DNA from 2 places in the Fusibacter sp. A1 genome. Region 1 is predicted to be linked to the other one. Evidence: a T-box and tRNA genes for the amino acid it is inferred to sense, from the RefSeq annotation. Region 1 holds a T-box; the other holds one or more tRNA genes.
The links. A T-box is a leader RNA that pairs with one kind of tRNA and senses whether it is charged. The one in region 1 lies ahead of DWB64_RS10475 (valine--tRNA ligase), so its partner is inferred to be a tRNA-Val.
Positions count from the first base shown of each region.

Region 2: it has a tRNA-Val gene. The T-box ahead of DWB64_RS10475 (valine--tRNA ligase) is inferred to sense a tRNA for this amino acid. The anticodon was not compared.

Region 1 is NZ_QQWI01000006.1:245,375-251,280, reverse strand. Features, by position in the region: gene DWB64_RS10485 (DEAD/DEAH box helicase) at 1-1,033, opposite strand, end outside; gene DWB64_RS10480 (NADH:flavin oxidoreductase) at 1,143-2,195, shown strand; T-box leader at 2,542-2,775, shown strand; gene DWB64_RS10475 (valine--tRNA ligase) at 2,843-5,215, shown strand; gene DWB64_RS10470 (metallophosphoesterase family protein) at 5,330-5,906, shown strand, end outside.
Region 2 is NZ_QQWI01000012.1:3,882-9,787, forward strand. Features, by position in the region: gene DWB64_RS15565 (histidine phosphatase family protein) at 1-475, shown strand, start outside; gene hisS (histidine--tRNA ligase) at 518-1,750, opposite strand; tRNA gene DWB64_RS15575 (tRNA-Asn) at 2,252-2,326, shown strand; tRNA gene DWB64_RS15580 (tRNA-Met) at 2,333-2,408, shown strand; tRNA gene DWB64_RS15585 (tRNA-Glu) at 2,414-2,488, shown strand; tRNA gene DWB64_RS15590 (tRNA-Val) at 2,530-2,605, shown strand; tRNA gene DWB64_RS15595 (tRNA-Asp) at 2,736-2,812, shown strand; tRNA gene DWB64_RS15600 (tRNA-Thr) at 2,921-2,996, shown strand; tRNA gene DWB64_RS15605 (tRNA-Gly) at 3,001-3,075, shown strand; tRNA gene DWB64_RS15610 (tRNA-Lys) at 3,081-3,156, shown strand; tRNA gene DWB64_RS15615 (tRNA-Gly) at 3,199-3,273, shown strand; tRNA gene DWB64_RS15620 (tRNA-Cys) at 3,278-3,351, shown strand; gene DWB64_RS15625 (helix-turn-helix domain-containing protein) at 3,487-4,026, shown strand; gene potA (spermidine/putrescine ABC transporter ATP-binding protein) at 4,033-5,073, shown strand; gene DWB64_RS15635 (ABC transporter permease) at 5,070-5,894, shown strand; gene DWB64_RS15640 (ABC transporter permease) at 5,888-5,906, shown strand, end outside.

The DNA.
Region 1 (5,906 bases):
AGATGAACGTGATTGCCGCTCCATCGTCTCCCATTCTACCGGTTCTTCCGATTCGGTGGATGTAGCTGTCCGGTGTTTCTGGAATGTCATAGTTGTAGATATGTGTGATGCCGGTCACATCGATACCCCTTGCAGCGACATCCGTGGTGACCAGGAACTGAAACTTTGCATCTCTGAAGCTCTTCATGACATGCTGTCTCGCTGACTGCGACATGTCGCCGTGAAGCTTGTTGACAGACATCTTTAGCCTAGTCATGTCGCCCTCTAGCTTATCGGCTCTTCTTTTGGTCCTACAAAAGATGATTCCAAGAAAAGGATTGGTCGCTTCAAGTTCTTTGATCAGCGCCTCCTGCTTGGAACGGTCCGTCGCAAGAATGACCTTTTGCCTGATCACATCCAGGGTCACGTTTTCTGACTGCGCCTGAATTTCGACAGGGTTGTTCATAAACTTATAGGCAAGCTTTTTCACATGTTTGTCGAGTGTCGCTGAAAAACACATGCTCTGCTTATTTCTATTTGTACGTTTTAGGATAAGCTCGACCTCTTGCTTGAATCCGATCAAAAGCATCTGGTCGGCCTCGTCGAGCACGAGTGCCTTAAGATGGTCAAGAACAATCGTCTCGCGGTGCAGATGGTCAAGGAGACGGCCGGGTGTCGCGATGATGAGATGGATACCCTTATCCAGTTTCTTCAGCTGCTTTTTAAGGTCTTGTCCGCCGTAGACGCATAGGATACCTATTTCTGAATCGCCTGCGAGCTTGTTGGCTTCTTCAGTAATCTGGAGCGCCAGCTCTCTTGTCGGCGTGACGATGAGTCCCTGTACTTCCCTTGAGTCCAGATTGATCGTCTGAAAGATCGGAAGCAAGAAGGCGAGTGTCTTTCCTGTTCCTGTCTGGGCCTGTGCGATGACATCGGTACCGTCCAAAATGGTAGGTATGGTCATCGATTGGATAGGTGACGGTGTTTTTATCCCTTGATGGGCCAACAAATCGACGAGCGAGTCGTTGATCCCGAGTGCTTTAAATGTATTCATCATTCTTCCTCTAACTTTCTAGTATAAGCTGATACAGTCTATCATAGTTTAATCTTTTTACAAAGGACTTTCTGAGTATGTTAGAATAGGTACAAACGGAGGAATAATTATGTCAAGTTTAGACCAAAGCATAAGAGTCAATAAGATAGAAGTGAAGAACAGGATTTTGATGCCGCCTTTGGTATGTTTCAACTGGGCGGACGATAAGGGATTTGAAACGCATGATAGGGCATCGCACTACGGACTAAGGGCCAAGGGCGGCGCAGGTGTGATCGTGATAGAGGCGACTGCCATTTTAAAGTCGGGGCGTCTTTGCGACACCGAACTTGGGCTGTGGGACGATGCGCATATCCCGCAGTTTATCAAGATGGCTGATGCATGCCGTGAAAATAAATCGCTAAGCCTTGTACAGCTGGTCCATGCAGGCGATAAATCGGTAGGACCTATGGTTTATGGAGCATCACCCCTGAAAACAGATGCCAAAGAGTGTCTTGAGATGACACTTGAGCAGATCAATGAAGTGAAAGAAGCCTTTGTAAAGGCTGCCGTAAGGGCTAAAACCGCAGGACTTGACGGCGTGGAGATCCATGGAGCGCACGGATACCTGCTTAGCCAGTTCGCATCGAGCAAATCAAATAAAAGAACAGATGGCTACGGGGGCACACTCGAGAACAGGATGCGCCTTGGCATTGAAATCGTAAAGGCGGTAAGGGAAGCGACCGGTCCTGATTTTGTGGTAGGTTACAGATACGGAGTGAACGATCCTTCCTTCGAAGAGGACATTATCTTTGTGAAGGAGCTCGAAAGGGCAGGCGTTGATCTTTTGAATGTCTCGTCTGGGATAGTCTATGGCGATGTCGAAGTTCCAGCGGATTTCGAATTTTCACAGATCACCTATATGGGTTCAGTCATTAAAAGGCACACGGATATACCGGTAGCATGTGTGTTCGGCATCAGGTACCCTGAACAAGCGGAAAAGCTGGTCAAAGAGGGTCACTGCGATTTTGTCGCCCTAGGAAGAGCGATACTGGCAGATCCCAACTGGGGAATCAAAGCCATAGCGGGCGAGAGTGTGAATGTCTGCTACCACTGCAAGCCAAGATGTAAATATGGAACGAACGGAAACGAATGTCCATGGAGATTGAAAGAGTTAAAAAGGTAGAAGGGTAAGGGAGTTTAGTTGATTGAGTTTTGAGAGGGTTGTACTTCGCTGCGCTCAGGTTATACTTTCGTGCTGCGCACTCAGGCTGTACGGCGCTGACGCTTGGGTTGTACGTGGCCTTCGACCACGGCTAATACAGCTCTTGCGTGGCCAAAGGCCACAACAATCCGAGCAAAGCGAGTACAGCCTGAGCGCAAGCGAAGTAAAGCCCTGAGTGCGAAGCACAAAGGTAAAACCCGAGCAAAGCGAGGTAAAGCCCTCGTCCCCCTCTTTTTTTTTCAAAAAACTCTTCACCCCTCCCTGTTGACTTATTTGAATATTAGATCTATAATGAGTCCAATATAAAATTTGAGCAATGACGAGAAGGAGTACAGGCACACCCGATGCCTAGAGAGAAGATGGACGGTGAAAATCTTCGTGAAGGGTGTCTCGAAGTAGTCTCTGAGCTTTGGCCCGAAAAGTAAAGTAGGCGCCAACGGATTCCGCCGTTATCTGGATAATGTATCGAGGATTTCTCTGTACATGATGAGATAAGAGTTTACTCTTAATTTAGGTGGTACCGCGAACAGTCGCCCTAAGCATATATGCTTAGGGCGTTTTTTATTGGCATGATAGGATAGCTGATGTTTGAAGACAAGGAGAGTAGAATGGAAAAACGTTATGATTTTAAAAGCAAAGACAAAAAAATTCAGGACCTGTGGAAGGACGCAAACCTTTACGCCTATGACAAAACTTCATATAAGCCGGTCTTCAGTATCGACACGCCACCACCCACAGTAAGCGGTTCGCTCCACATCGGCCATATCTTTTCGTATACCCAGGCCGAGATCATCGCAAGATACAAACGCATAAGGGGGTACAATCTTTTTTATCCCTTCGGTTTTGACGACAACGGCTTACCCACAGAGAGGCTTGTGGAACGTGAACAGAAGATAAGGGCCAAGGATCTGTCAAGGGAAGCCTTCAGCGCGCTCTGCCTGAAAACCACTGAAAAATACGAAGCTGAATTCAAATCACTCTGGCAGTCCCTCGGGTTTTCTGTAGATTGGTCACTTGAGTACCAGACCATAAGCGAATCCACCCAGCGGATCGCACAGCGATCCTTGATCGAACTGATCGAGGAGGGCAAGGCCTACACGAAAGAATCGCCGGTACTCTGGTGCACGACCTGCCAGACATCGATCGCCCAGGCTGAGATCGGATCGGATGAGAAGGACACGGACTTTATCCAAATTAGATTCGACACACAAAACGACCCCATAACTATCGCAACCACCAGACCTGAAATGCTCTATGGCTGTGTCGCCATTTTCGCCCACCCGGACGATTCCAGATACTCGCACTTGATCGGAACAATGGCGACGGTTCCGATCTACGGGCATGAGGTTGCGATTCTGGCGGATGACCAGGCTGAAATGGATAAGGGCACAGGGCTTGTGATGTGCTGTACATTCGGGGATGTAACGGATCTTACCTGGTATGAAAAACACGAGCTGCCCTACAGAGAAACAATCACGGCTGACGGCTTGATGAGCTCGAACATACCGGATATCGGCGGATTAAGTGTAAAGGATGCAAGAACCGCAATCATCGGTAGGCTTCAAAAAAACGGATACCTGCTTAAGAGTGAGCAACTACACCATAGTTATCAGACCCATGAGCGGTGCGGCAGTGCGATTGAAATACTGCCCTCTAAGCAGTGGTACATCTCACTGATGCCTCACAAGCAGGCATTTCTTGATGCGGCAGATCAGATCAACTGGCATCCCTACTACATGAAATCACGGTACATCCACTGGGTAGAAAACTTAAAGTGGGACTGGTGCATTTCGCGTCAGCGGTATTTCGGCGTTCCTTTTCCGGTTTGGTACTGCGACGCCTGCGGTGCGATAAAGCTTGCCAAGATGGATGCGCTGCCTGTCAATCCACTGTCGACATCACCTGAGAGCGCGTGTTCCTGCGGCCATCGCAGCTTTAGCGCCGAATCGGCCGTCATGGATACCTGGATGACCTCGTCGATGACTCCTATGATCAATAAGAAATGGCAGGAACCCGACGAGAGAACAGAACTTAAAGGACCCATGAGCATGAGGGCCCAGGCGCATGAAATCATAAGGACATGGGCGTTTTACTCCATTGCCAAGAGCATCTTCCACACAGGTGAGATTCCCTGGAAGGACATCATGATCAGCGGATTCGTACTGGCGAAAAAAGGCGAGAAGATCAGCAAATCAAAGAGCAACAGCACGATGACCCCAGAGGCCCTGATCAAGGATCATGCCGCCGATGCCATCAGGTACTGGACTGCCGGCAACAAGCTTGGCACAGACACCTTCTTTGATACGGCTGAACTTGAAACCGCCAAGCGGCTGATGAACAAACTGTGGAACGCATCTAAGTTTTCACTGATGCACTTGCGGGATTATCAAAGGGATGCCTCAATAGAGCTTCTGCCTATCGACCGCTGGATTTTAGAACGGGCGAGAAAGACAACACGTGACATGGCCGATGCGCTTGACCGTTACGAGATGGGAACAGCAAGACAGCTGATCGACGATTTTTTCTGGAACGACTACTGCGACGACTATATCGAACTGGTCAAGGAACGCCTTTATCAGCCCGAAAAACATGGTGAACGTGAAAGAAAATCGGCCCAAAGAGCGGTTTACGAGACCCTTCTCATACTACTGAAGTGCTACGGCATCTACATGCCCCATATCACTGAAGAAATCTATCAGTCCTTTTATACAAGCCATGAGGAAAAGTCCATGCTCCATGAGCATGAATGGGAGATTGAAAGCTCTTTTTCGTCTTCGCTGTTCATGTTTGGCGATGCGGTGAAGGCGGCCCTATCTGAGTCCAGAAAGTATAAGTCGGAACATGGGTTATCCATGAAGGACACGATGCCTAAGCTTACGATTGCCCTTAAACCTGAGTTTGAAGACCTGTTGGACTCGGTTTCATCCGACCTGAAAGCGTGCACACAGGCAATTGAAATCGAGTATCTGCAGCTTTCCTAAACAAGCCTTAAGCCTCAAATCATCATCTGGTATATCAGCGTTGTATCCCCATAAAACATGGCGGATGCAACGCTTTTATGCTATATTGGGCTATGAGAGGTTTAGGAGGATTATATGGGATATATTTCAAAACTAGAAAATTTAAAATCTGATGTTGCAAAAAGGAATCCTGAATTGACAGAGCGAAAGCTTCTTGAAATGGCGGACTGGATTGACCACCGTTGGTCGGTTATCGGGGATGTCTTTCAGGATGATTTGAGCAGTATCATACATGATCAGCAGGACCTGATGGCTTTTGTGATGAAGATTCATAGAAATGAACAGTCACTGAGTCTATCTAAGTTGCTGAAGCAGCATAATCAGTTTCCACCGGTACTAAAACTGCAAACTCATGTCGCCAGAGCCCACCGCATCTATATCATGCCGGATGTGGAGGATACGATCGAAACGGTAATGATCGGTGATATCCATTCCGATCCGATCAGCTGCAAAGCGATATTGAAAGCATGCGACTTTTTCAAGAAAGTCGCCGACAGGACTCCGATCCGATTGATTTTTATGGGGGATTACGTCGACCGTGGAAAGGCGCATCTTGAGATGATGGACTGGATTTTCGCGCTTAAATATGTGTTTCCTGAGCATGTCTACCTCTTAAGAGGGAATCATGATGGCGGATACATCGAGAATAACG
Region 2 (5,906 bases), on a different contig from region 1:
TAGCGGAAGAACTATCGAGACGCAAGAAATCATTATGGCAGGAAAGTCTGTCAAAACCACAAGACTTGAAGGACTATGTGAAATGGACTTTGGTTCATGGCAAGGTAAGTTGTGGGATGAGGTCCGCGAAGAAAATCCCAAGCGATATGATGATTTTTGGAAAAATCCAAGTGCATTTGAACCGGATTGTGGCGAGTCTTATGCGACCTTTGTTAAAAGGGTGAATGAGGCACTTGATGAAATCACCCAGAAGCATGAAGGAGAGACCATATTGATTGTGGCTCATGGTGGCGTGTTAAAGGCAATCTACTCGCAACTACAGAATATTCCTTTGGATGAGTTCTGGACACAAAAACCATATATGCATTCGGCCAATCTGACGATCATAGAGCGACAAGAGGGAAGCGATACCTTCTTGCTTCAAGGCTGTATTGATCATTATCCTGAACAGGAAAAAGCAAAATTTGACTACTAAATAGAAAGAGGCCACACCTTAAATCGGGGTGTGGCCTCTCTTTTAGAGGTCTTTAATCTCAAGTTCTTCTGCGTAGACGGTGAAGGCGTCAAAACCTTGCTCGGCCAGACGTTCTATCTGCTTACCGAATTTTTTCTTTTTCGCGAAAACAGAGACTACCGAATAGGTTTCTCTTAATTCGATAGATGTTTTGATCACGTCTTTCAAGGAGTCACGCGTGTCATAAAAAAGTGCTAGGCGCGTACCTGTAGGGATATCACGTTTTTCTTCTCTTAAAATATCGATAATTCGCTCGTAGCCGATAGAAAACCCGCAGGCCGGCACATCGATTCCGCTAAGCTTGCCGATCATTTCATCGTAACGACCACCACCGCCGACTGCATAACCAAGTGAGCCGTAAAATACTTCGAATATGGTACTTGTATAGTATCCCATGCCTCTGACGAGTGAATAGTCGAATACGATCTTGTAGTTTGCAGCTACTGATTCAATAACTTCGATAATTTCATTGATGTTCTCAAAGCCCTCTGCAGAAAGTTCCTTTGCTGCTGTGAGGCCCTCTGTTGCAAGTTTGTCGCTGAGCTGCATGAGTGAAGTGATTTTATCCTCTCCATATCCTTTTTCGCTCAACTCTTCTAGGATACCGTCCTGACCGATTTTATCAAGTTTATCGAGTGTGATCGCTACATCTTGAAATTCTTCTGGAGCGAATCCTGCTGCAGCGGTCAATCCTTTTAAGATTCTTCTGTCATTGATCTTAATGGTTAGTTCATTCAGTCCAAGCTTTGTGAGCGCGCTGCCGACTGTGTTGATCAGTTCTATTTCTGTCAGGTTTGTAGCATCGCCGATGACATCCACATCACACTGGATAAAGTTTCTGTATCGGCCCTTCTGAGGACGTTCAGCTCTAAACACGTTGCCTATTTGAATTGCTTTGAATATAGGTGGCAACTCATTTCGGTTATTGGCATAAAAACGACTGAGCGGTAGCGTAAGGTCGAATCTTAAGCCGAGATCGGTAAGTGCTGATTCTGATTCTGGGATTTGATTCAACTTCAACTTGTCGCCACGTTTTAAGATCTTAAATATCAACTTAGTGTTATCGCCACCGTCGCTGTTTTCCAAATTGCTTAAATTCTCGATTTGTGAAGTTTCGATTTCCGTGAATCCGTTTCTCGCATACTCCTCACGAATCACTTTCATCACGTATTCCCTTAAAGCCTTGTCTTTAGGTAAAAAATCTCTCATACCTTTTGGGGGTAAGTTACTAGCCATGTCAGCCTCCATATCGTTTTTAATTGAAGTTTAAATAAAAAAACCTGTCATCACTGACAGGTAGAAGTTCAAATCCCATCAGTGCACAGCAATAAGCGCTGCACTGACGTGCAAACGCGAATTAATGATGATGGACAAATATTAGGTTTTCAATGTCAATTTTTAATAATAGCATTAGAATCACCTCTGATTAGTTTGAGTATATCGCAAACGAGAACGTATGTCAAAGTTTGAGATAAAAAAAATCGGCATGAGACGGTTATGAATTTTGTGCTGATACAAGAAATAAACGGTTGAAAAGTAAGTTGAAAAATCAAAAAAAAATTAGAATGACAAGGATGTGTTTGTGCTATATAATGTAGAAAAAAATAGGCAGGATTGTGCGTCAATTCAGAGTATTTCATCTTTTAAAAAACAAACTTTTTTTTGAAAAAAACTATTGACGTAAGTTGCTGTGTGTTATAAGATGTATTTGTTGCCGAAACAGGCAGCAAGCAAGATTCCAAGGTAGCTCAACGGTGGAGCAACCGGCTGTTAACCGGTAGGCTGTGGGTTCGAGTCCCACCCTTGGAGCCAATATAACGCGGGATGGAGCAGTTGGTAGCTCGTTGGGCTCATAACCCAAAGGTCACAGGTTCGAATCCTGTTCCCGCAACCATTCAAGGCCCCTTGGTCAAGCGGTCAAGACACCGCCCTTTCACGGCGGTAACAGGGGTTCGATTCCCCTAGGGGTCACCACAACAATTCTTGGTTGATGATTACATCGGCTGAGGATTCATGGGAGCATAGCTCAGCTGGGAGAGCGCTTGCCTTACAAGCAAGATGTCATAGGTTCGATCCCTATTGTTCCCACCATCTCAATTTTTTATTGCAGACGGTAGGTTTTACGAAGTAAATACCGAGAGTCGAGGCAATAAAAAATGGTCGTTGCACAGCAACGAGAGTACATTACTGTATTTCGCACCTAGTGCGAAATTCAATAAGCGGTCCGGTAGTTCAGCTGGTTAGAACGCCAGCCTGTCACGCTGGAGGTCGAGGGTTCGAATCCCTTCCGGATCGCCAATTAATTTTATTTTGCAGACGGTAGGTTTTACGAAGTAAATACCGAAAGTCGAGGCAAAATAAAATGGTCATCGCACAGCGATGAAATTACCTTTATGTATTCAACATGCCGATGTAGCTCAATTGGTAGAGCAATTGACTTGTAATCAATAGGTCGCGGGTTCGAGTCCCATCATCGGCTCCATTTTGCGGAAGTGGCTCAGTGGTAGAGCATCGCCTTGCCAAGGCGAGGGTCGCGAGTTCAAATCTCGTCTTCCGCTCCAATTATGGTCCATTAGCTCAGTCGGTAGAGCATCTGACTTTTAATCAGGGTGTCCCGCGTTCGAGTCGCGGATGGATCACCAATTTCATTAAGTGTAAAAATCGTGTTACGATTTTTACATTCTGCGGAAGTGGCTCAGTGGTAGAGCATCGCCTTGCCAAGGCGAGGGTCGAGGGTTCAAATCCCTTCTTCCGCTCCAAGATGGCGGCATAGCCAAGTGGTAAGGCAGAGGACTGCAAATCCTTTATCCCCAGTTCAAATCTGGGTGCCGCCTCCATCAAGAAAAACTCAATCAATCGATTGAGTTTTTTTTATGTTCTCTACAAAGTTTAGTGCTACTAAACCTTGCGTTTACATTTGTGTTGTTTTATAATACTAAACATGGAGTTTGTTTATACAAAGGAGTGTTAATTTGAATATCGGGAATAAGATCAAAAGACTTAGGTTAGAGAACAATTTGACACAAGAGGAACTGGCTTCAAGATGTGACCTATCGAAAGGATTCATTTCGCTGATGGAACGTGATCTGACTTCGCCTTCCATTGCTACGCTTGTTGATATCCTAGATACGTTAGGTACTAATCTGAATGAGTTTTTCAGCGAAGAGCATGATGAGAAAATCGTATTCGGACCAGAGGATATCTTTACGACGCAAAATGAAGAACTGGGACATCAGGTTTCATGGTTGATCAGTAATTCTCAGAAAAACGATATGGAGCCGATTTTAATCGAACTTGATCCGATGGGGGTATACACCGACGAGGAGTCTCATGAAGGAGAAGAGTTCGGTTATTGTTTGACGGGTCAAATTGAAGTGCAGCTGGGTAAAAAAACATATCGAATCAAAAAGGGTGAAAGTTTCTATTATCGCTCGAATATATGGCACCGCATCTCTAATCCTTACAAACGGCCTGCGACTGTTTTGATGATTAGTACACCACCGAGTTTTTAGGAGAGTATGATGAGCAGGATAATTGAGACAAGTAAGCTTACAAAAGTATACGGTGAAGACACAGTTGTGAATGACTTGGACGTATGGATTAATGAAAATCAGTTTTTAACCCTATTGGGACCAAGCGGATGTGGTAAAACAACTACCTTGAGAATGATCGGTGGTTTTGAAAAACCTACTTCTGGAGAAATACGCTTTGATGGGAAAAGATTAAATGACATACCGCCATATGAAAGACAGATTAACACTGTTTTTCAGAAGTATGCTCTATTTCCACATCTGAACGTTTATGAAAACATCGCATTCGGTCTTAGGATAAAAAAGATTTCTGAGAGCGAAATCAGAAATCGTGTACACAGGATGCTTGAGCTCGTAAACCTGGCAGGATATGAAAAACGAAGAATCAATGCGCTAAGTGGAGGCCAACAGCAGAGAATTGCCATTGCAAGGGCACTGGTCAACGAGCCTAAGGTCCTTTTGCTTGACGAACCGCTTGGAGCGCTTGATTTAAAGCTTAGAAAAGAAATGCAGCATGAGCTTAAGGCAATGCAGCAAGAGGTAGGGATCACATTTATCTATGTCACCCATGACCAGGAAGAAGCGCTGACGATGTCGGATAAGATCATCATCATGAACCATGGGGTCATTCAGCAGATCGGGTCTCCGACAGATATCTACAACGAGCCTGAAAATGCGTTTGTAGCTGATTTTATAGGAGAGTCGAACATTATCTCAGGGGTGATGATCGACGACTATAAAGTGGCTTTTCTGGGGCATGAGTTCATCTGCGTAGATAAGGATTTTACGAAAAATGAGAACGTTGAAATTGTGATACGACCGGAAGATATCACCTTGAACGATCCAAATGGTGGAGTGAACGGTATTGTGTCTTCTGTGGTTTTCAAAGGTGTTCATTATGAGATGCTGATTGAGTCGAGCGGATTCGAGTGGCTTGTCCATTCCACAAGGATGAGGTCAAAAGGAGAAATGGTTTCGTTGAATTTCGGTCCTGAAGACATTCATGTCATGGAAAAGGTGAGCTTATGATGAAAAGATACAGTAGTGCCCCTTATTTAGTATGGAGCGCGCTATTTATCATTATTCCACTATTGATGATTCTTTTCTTGGCTTTTACCAAAACAACGGAAGCGGGATACGCTTTTTCTTTGGAAAGTGTCTTTCGACTGTTTGATCCCTTGGTGATGCGTATCGGTATCCGGTCGTTTGTTATGGCGCTTGTGGCCACAGCCCTGTGTCTGGTACTTGGTTATCCAGTCGCCTATATGTTGACGAAACTGCCTGCAAGGGTTGAGAAGTGGCTCGTGGTCCTACTTGTGCTCCCCATGTGGATGAATTTTTTATTAAGAACGTATGCGATTCAGTATTTACTTGGACCAACAGGTCTTGTGAATCAAGTGATGATGTCAATGGACCTTCCTACGCTTAATCTGCTATTCAATGAAGGCGCGGTCCTATTCGGCATGGTTTACAATTACATTCCATTCATGATTCTGCCTATCTATACGGTCATCAGTAAAATGGACAACAAGCTTATAGAGGCTGCGGAAGACTTAGGTGCTACGGGTCGACGTGTTTTTACCCATATCATTTTGCCTTTGTCGCTCCCAGGTGTGTTTTCGGGGATTACGATGACGTTTATGCCGGCAGTGAGTACCTTTGTAATATCTGCGCTGCTGGGTGGCGGCAAGTATGATCTGATCGGTAACTTAATTGAACGCCAGTTTACCCTTAGCTACGACTGGCACTTCGGGTCTGCGCTATCTATGGTACTGATGATTATCATACTGCTGCTGATGACAGTGCTTGGCCGGTTTGAAGGGGAAAGCGAAGGTGGCGGATTATGGTAAGGAAGATTTTTG